Regions from separate parts of the Aureimonas phyllosphaerae genome, predicted to be linked through region 2. Evidence: predicted binding sites of a transcription regulator. Region 2 holds the regulator's gene; the other holds the start of a gene.
What was found. Region 2 encodes PhoB, which activates phosphate uptake and scavenging genes when phosphate is short. Its sites were predicted from a motif close to TGTCATNNANCTGTCAT; they were not measured.
Positions count from the first base shown of each region.

Region 1: ACLNGM_RS04725 (PhoX family protein) is a predicted target of PhoB. The motif match lies at 1,773-1,789, and genes of this name have one in related genera.

Region 1 is NZ_CP181348.1:1,034,984-1,038,388, reverse strand. Features, by position in the region: gene ACLNGM_RS04735 (trypsin-like peptidase domain-containing protein) at 1-1,220, shown strand, start outside; gene ACLNGM_RS04730 (hypothetical protein) at 1,281-1,649, opposite strand; gene ACLNGM_RS04725 (PhoX family protein) at 1,842-3,405, shown strand, end outside.
Region 2 is NZ_CP181348.1:4,372,528-4,375,932, forward strand. Features, by position in the region: gene ACLNGM_RS21000 (aspartate aminotransferase family protein) at 1-158, opposite strand, end outside; gene ACLNGM_RS21005 (GcrA family cell cycle regulator) at 559-1,158, shown strand; gene ACLNGM_RS21010 (DUF3297 family protein) at 1,282-1,530, shown strand; gene phoB (phosphate regulon transcriptional regulator PhoB) at 1,588-2,322, opposite strand; gene phoU (phosphate signaling complex protein PhoU) at 2,325-3,047, opposite strand; gene pstB (phosphate ABC transporter ATP-binding protein PstB) at 3,101-3,405, opposite strand, start outside.

The DNA.
Region 1 (3,405 bases), 1.3 Mb from region 2:
ACGCCTTCCTAAAGCTCGTGATCGAGAAGAGCGACGCGGCGCGCGACGCCGCCGGTTTCGTGCAGGTGACCGACGCGGCGACGGGGGTGCGCCTCGGCCTGCCCGGCAACGTCGTCGCCCCGGTCGGCGAGACCGAGGTCGGCAGCCTCTGGCGCTCGGACGACGGCGGCGTCGAGATCGAGACCGTGCGCTTCTCCAAGGAGGGCTACACGCTCGATGGCGTGTTCGGCGTCCTGTCCGAGACCGGCCCGAACAAGACCGTGAGCGAGGCTTCGAAAGCCAACGGCGGCTTCACCATCCGCGGTCACGAGGACGGCCGCGACTTCCTGATCCGCTTTTCCGGCCGCGGCGGCGATCTGCGCGGCTTCTCGGTCGCCTGGAACGCGGCGCACGCCTCGGTGATCGCCCCTTACGCCCAGGTCGCGGCCGAGTCCGTCGAGCCCTTCGCGGGCGAGCCGCGCTCAGGCGACGTCGGCCCAATGGCCCGCCTCTTCGAGAGCGGGCGGGCCGAGGGCGTCGCGTTCGGCGAGGGCGAGCACGCCAAGGCTTCGACGCCGAAGTCCGAATCGCCGTCGCTCGCCAGCCCGTCGCCGGGCTTCGATTCCTCCGGCACCGGTTTCGTCGTCTCGAAGGACGGCTGGCTCCTGACCAATGCTCACGTCGCCAAGGCCTGCAAGACCGTGCTCGTCGGCGATCTCGGCGCGGCGTCCAAGGTGGTGGTCGACGAGGACCATGACCTCGCGCTCCTGAAGGTCGACGCCAAGGTCGGGAAGCCGCTCCCGATCGTCGCCGGCAAGCCGCGTCTCGGCGAGGACGTCCTGGCGCTCGGCTTCCCGCTGCGCTCGATCCTCGCCGACAGCCTGAACGTGACACGCGGCAACGTCTCGTCGCTGATGGGCCTGATGAACGACGCGAACTACCTGCAGATTTCGGCCCCCGTGCAGCCCGGCAATTCCGGCGGCCCGCTGGTCGATCTCGCCGGCCGGGTCGTCGGCGTCGTCACCGCCAAGCTCAACGCCGTCGCGGTGGCCGATCTCACGGGCGACATTCCGCAGTCGATCAACTTCGCGATCCGCCCGGATGCCGCCGCCCGATTCCTTCAGACCCATCACGTCGCCTTCGAGACGGCCGACGCCTCGGCCCCGCTCGAAAGCGTGCCGGATGCGACCGCCAAGGTGCAGGACTCGATCTATCCGGTGCTCTGCCTCGGCTCGAACTGAGGTTTGCAAATCTTCGAAAAGGCCGGACGCCCCGACGGGCGCCCGGCCTTTTTCATGTCCTCAGTTGGCAGCGATGGCGTCCGCCAGCGGCGTGACCACGACCGACGTGCCGTCGAAGGCCGCGCCCTGCATCGGCACCTCCACCGTCTCGCCGCCGTCGCGCTCCACGATGAGGAGGCCGGCATCGGCGGTGTCGCTCGCCGTGCGGACCTCCCGCAGCGTGCCGACGGCCTTGCGGTCCGAACTCATCACCGGCTTGCCGATCCACTCGGCGGTCTCGAGGTCGCCGACACCCGAATCCTGCGTTTCGGATTCCTGCGTCACCGAGGGGACAGGCGGCTGCGGGGCGCCGGGGTCCTGCGCATGGACCGGCAGAACGGCGAAGGCGAGAAGGGCGGCCAGCGCGGCGGGGCGGAGCGGCGGCGTCATGGGCGAAATCTCCTGAAGAACGGAGCCTTGCGGGATCGTGGCTCCGGAACGAACCGGACGCGGCATGCACCGTCACAGTTCCCGCTTCACAGCCCCGTGAAACCGTCGGGCGAACTCGCCGACTGTCATCCCGCTGTGATCTTGGCTGCTTAGGGCGACCTGGAACCATTCCAAGGGAAAGGGACCGCTCCGATGAACGAGCACGTCACGCCGCGCCACGCCGTGTTTCCGACCAGCCGCCTCGAGGAGGCCGAGGGCGAAGGTCTGAACCCGACCGCGAACCGCACCATGGGCGAAATCATCGCCGCGCGCTTCTCCCGCCGCGACTTCCTGCGCGGCTCGCTCGCGACCGCCGCGATCGCCGCGACGGTCAGCCCGATGGCGCTGATCTCGGCCGAGCATGCCCGCGCGGCCTCGACGACGCGCTTCGACTTTCCGGAAGTCGAGGCCGGCATCGACGAGCACCACCATGTGGCAGAGGGCTACGACGCCGACATCCTCCTGCGCTGGGGCGACGCCCTGTTCCCCGACAGCCCGGCCTTCGACCCGAACCGCCAGACGCCGGAAGCCCAGGCCCGCCAGTTCGGCTACAACAACGACTATGTCGGCTTCATCCCGATCGACGGCTCGTCCGACCACGGCTATCTCGTGGTCAACCACGAGTACACCAACGAGCACCTGATGTTCCCCGGGATCGTGCAGGTCGTCGAGAAGGCCGACAAGAAGGACCCGGCCAAGATGGTCAAGGAGCTGGAGATCGCTCCAGCCGACAAGACCCGCGTCGACATCGAGATGGCCGCCCACGGCGGCACCGTGGTCGAGATCCGGAAGGAGAACGGCAAGTGGCAGGTGGTGCGCGACGGCGCGAAGAACCGCCGCATCACCGCGATGACCGAGATGGCGTTGTCGGGTCCCGCCGCGGGCCATGACCGCCTGAAGACCAACGCCGACGCCACCGGCACCCGCGTCTTCGGCACGATCAACAACTGCGCCGGCGGCGTCACGCCCTGGGGCACCTACATCATGGCCGAGGAGAACATCCACGGGTACTTCACGGGCACGCTGCCCGAGGGCCACCCGGAGGCTGGCAACTACAAGCGCCTCGGCGTTCCGGAGGGCACCTATGCCTGGGGCCGCTTCCACGACCGCTTCGACCTGTCGAAGGAGCCGAACGAGCCGAACCGCTTTGGCTGGGTCGTCGAGGTCGACGTCGAGGACCCCACGTCGATGCCGAAGAAGCGCACCGCGCTCGGCCGCTTCAAGCACGAAGGCGCCGCCTCGACGGTGGCCAAGGACGGCCGCGTCGTCTTCTATCTCGGCGACGACGAGCGCTTCGACTACGTCTACAAGTTCGTCACCGCGGGCCGATACAACCCGGACGACCGGGCTGCCAACATGGACCTCCTCGACGAGGGCACGCTCTACGTCGCCAAGTTCGGCGAGGACGGTGGCATGACCTGGCTGCCGCTGGTTCACGGCCAAGGCCCGCTGACCGAGGCCAACGGCTTCCGGTCCCAGGCCGACGTCCTGATCGAGACGCGCCGCGCCGCCGACCTTCTCGAGGCGACGCCGATGGACCGGCCGGAGGACATCGAGCCGAACGGCGCGAACGGCCGCGTCTACGTGATGCTGACGAACAACACGCGCCGCAAGGCCGACCAAGTCGATGCCGCCAACCCGCGCGCGGCCAACGCCTTCGGCCATATCATCGAGATCCACGAGGACGGCGACGACTTCACGGCCGAGACAGGCCGCT
Region 2 (3,405 bases):
TGCGGGTGCGCATGGCCCAGCGAATTGACGGCGATGCCGCCGGTGAAGTCGAGGAACCGCCGGCCGTCCTCGGTCACGAGCCACACGCCCTCACCTCGCTCGACGCGCAGGTCCGCACGGGCGAAGGTGGCGAAAAGCGGGTTGTCGTGCTCGGACATGGGGCTGACTTCTTCGGTTTTCCCGGAATGGGTTCGGGGCGACGGCACATGGCGGCCCGCATGGGGGCTTGCCGCCGTGCCGCCCTCACGGTGGACGGGCCCTCGGCAGCGGCCCGCTATACCATGTCGCAACGCGGGATTGTCAATCGAAACCCCGGATTTGCGGCCGTTTCGCCCGCTCGCGCCGATGCATTGACCTGTTGAAAAACCGCAAAAGCGATTCGTGCAACACTGTGCGCACCTTGCCACAGCGCCCCGCCACGCGTTAAATTGGGTCTGGACACCATATTTCGTGCGACGAGACCGGCTGTCTACCAGATCTGGTGGTTCGAGGATCGTCCTCTGTCATGCTGCGTGGATCGGTGGCGCGTCGCATGGGTCAAGAATTAGGAGTCAGTTCATGAGCTGGACCGACGAGCGGATCGATCTTCTCAAGCAACTGTGGGGCGATGGCCTGAGCGCCAGCCAGATCGCCGCGCAACTGGGCGGCGTCACCCGCAACGCCGTGATCGGCAAGGTCCATCGCCTGAAGCTCGACAGCCGCCTCAAGGCCTCTGCGCCGCTCGAGGCGGTGGTCGCCCCGCGCGCCGTCCGGCCGGTTCTCGTCGAGACGATGCCGGACGAGGTGCCGGCGCCGCGCGTCCTGCCGGTGCAGGCCCCGACGGTCGCCGTGATCACGCCGGCCGTCGCCGCGGCTCCGCGCCCCGTCCGGCCTGCGACGCTCGGCGCGACCGCGCTGAAGATCGAGGTCGAGCCGGAAGAGCAGGAGGAGATCGTCGGCCGCGCCACGGTGCCCCACGGTCCCGGCGAGGTGGTGCCGATCTCGCGCAACCTGACGCTCGTCCAGCTGTCGGACCGCACCTGCAAGTGGCCGCTCGGCGACCCGCTGTCGGACGAGTTCCGCTTCTGCGGCAACAACGCGCCGGACGCCTCGCCTTACTGCCAGTATCACGCGCGCATCGCCTTCCAGCCGGTCTCGGAGCGCCGCCGCGTCCGCTGACGGGTTCGCCGTCCACGAAAAAGGCCCCGCCATCGCGCGGGGCCTTTTCGTTTTCAGGGAACCCTTGAGTCATTCATGGCCGCGGACTGGCATGGGCCGGGCGCTTGCGCTATGGGGGCGCCCATGACCCAGGACACTCTCCCCGACCGCCTCGCCATCGATCCCGACAGCCCGTTCCACAACGAGGAACTCCTGTCGCAGGGCATCGGTATCCGCTTCAACGGCTCCGAGAAGACCAATGTCGAGGAGTATTGCGTCAGCGAAGGCTGGATCAAGGTCGCGGCCGGCACGGCGCGCGACCGCAAGGGCAAGCCGATCCTCCTCAAGTTGAAAGGGACCGTGGAGCCCTTCCTGAAGGGCGACGCCGCCTGACGATCCGATGCGGGACGGCCGGAACCCGGCCGCCCGCCGAACTGCCTCGTCAGGCCGTCAGACGGCTTCCGGGCGAACGCTCGACGCGCGCGGCGCGGCGGCCGTGAACGTCTCGTCCAGCGCATAGCCCGCGCCGCGGACGGTGCGGATCGGATCGCGCTGGCGACCGCGGTTCACGGCCTTGCGCAGGCGTCCGACATGGACGTCCACGGTGCGCTCGTCGACATAGATGTCGCGGCCCCAGACGCCGTCGAGCAGCTGCTCGCGCGAGAACACGCGGCCCGGCGACTGCATCAGGAATTCCAGAAGCTTGAACTCCGTCGGCCCGAGCTTCAGCTCGCGGCCCGCCCGGCGAACGCGATGCGTCTCGCGGTCGAGGTCGATGTCACCGGCGACGAGCTGCGAGGAGATCCGCTCCGGCTTCACCCGGCGAAGCATGGCGCGCACGCGGGCCATCAGCTCCGGCGTCGAGAAGGGCTTCACGACATAGTCGTCGGCACCGGTCGACAGGCCGCGCACGCGCTCGGACTCTTCGCCCCGCGCCGTCAGCATGATGATCGGCAGCCGTTCGGTCTCGGGCCGCGCGCGCAGGCGCCGGCAGAGCTCGACGCCCGAGAGGCCCGGCAGCATCCAGTCGAGGAGGAGGAGGTCGGGCACCTGCTCCTTGAGCCGGAGGTCCGCCTCGTCGCCGCGCGCGATCGTGTCGACGGCATATCCCTCGGATTCCAGGTTGTAGCGCAGGAGGATCGAGAGCGCCTCCTCGTCCTCCACCACCGTGATGCGCGGCGCCATGGTCAGGCGCCCCGCAGGCCGACCGGCGCGACCAGGGTCGGGGTCGAGTCGCCCTTGGGACGCTCGATCTCCATCTGGCTGCCGGTCTTGATGTAGAAGATCGTCTCCGCGATGTTGGTCGCGTGGTCGCCGATGCGCTCGATGTTCTTGGCCGAGAAAAGCAGATGGGTGCAGGCGGTGATGTTGCGCGGATCCTCCATCATGTAGGTCAGGAGTTCGCGGAAGATCGAGGTGTAGAGCGCGTCGATCTCCTGGTCGCCCCGGCGGATCGCCTCGGCGCGCAGATGGTCGCGCGTCGCATAGGCGTCGAGCACCTCCTTCAGCTGGCCGAGCGCCAGTTCGGACATGTGCTCGATGCCGCGCACGAGCTGCACCGGCTGGGTGTGCTCCTGCGTGGCGAGGACACGCTTGGCGATGTTCTTGCCGAGATCGCCGATGCGCTCGAGATCGTTCGAGATGCGGATCGCGCCGACGATCTCGCGCAGGTCGTGGGCCATCGGCTGGCGCTTGCCGATGGTCATGATCGCGTGCTCGTCGATCTCGCGCTGGGCGGCATCGAGGAGGACGTCGTCGGCGACCACCGACTGGGCGAGCCCGGCGTCCGAGCGGATCAGCGCCGAGACGGCCTGCTCCACCATGCGCTCCGCCTGGCCGCCCATCTCGGAGATGCGGCGCAGAATGAACTTCAGTTCCTCGTCGTAGGACGTGACGATATGGTGTTCCATGACGCGTCTCCCTTCATGGATTGGGGCCGCCGCCCGGTTGTGCCTCGATCCGGTCAGCCGAAGCGGCCGGTGATGTAGTCCTGAGTCCGCTTGTCGTCCGGATTCTGGAACATCTTCTCGGTCGGGCCGACCTCGACGATCTTGCCCAGGTGGAACATCGCGGTGCGCTGCGAGACGCGGGCCGCCTGCTGCATCGAGTGCGTGACGATCACGATCGTGTAGTTCTGGCGCAGCTCGTCGATCAGCTCCTCGACGGTCGCGGTGGCGATCGGGTCGAGCGCCGAACAGGGCTCGTCCATGAGGATGACCTCGGGGCTCACGGCGATCGCGCGGGCGATGCACAGGCGCTGCTGCTGGC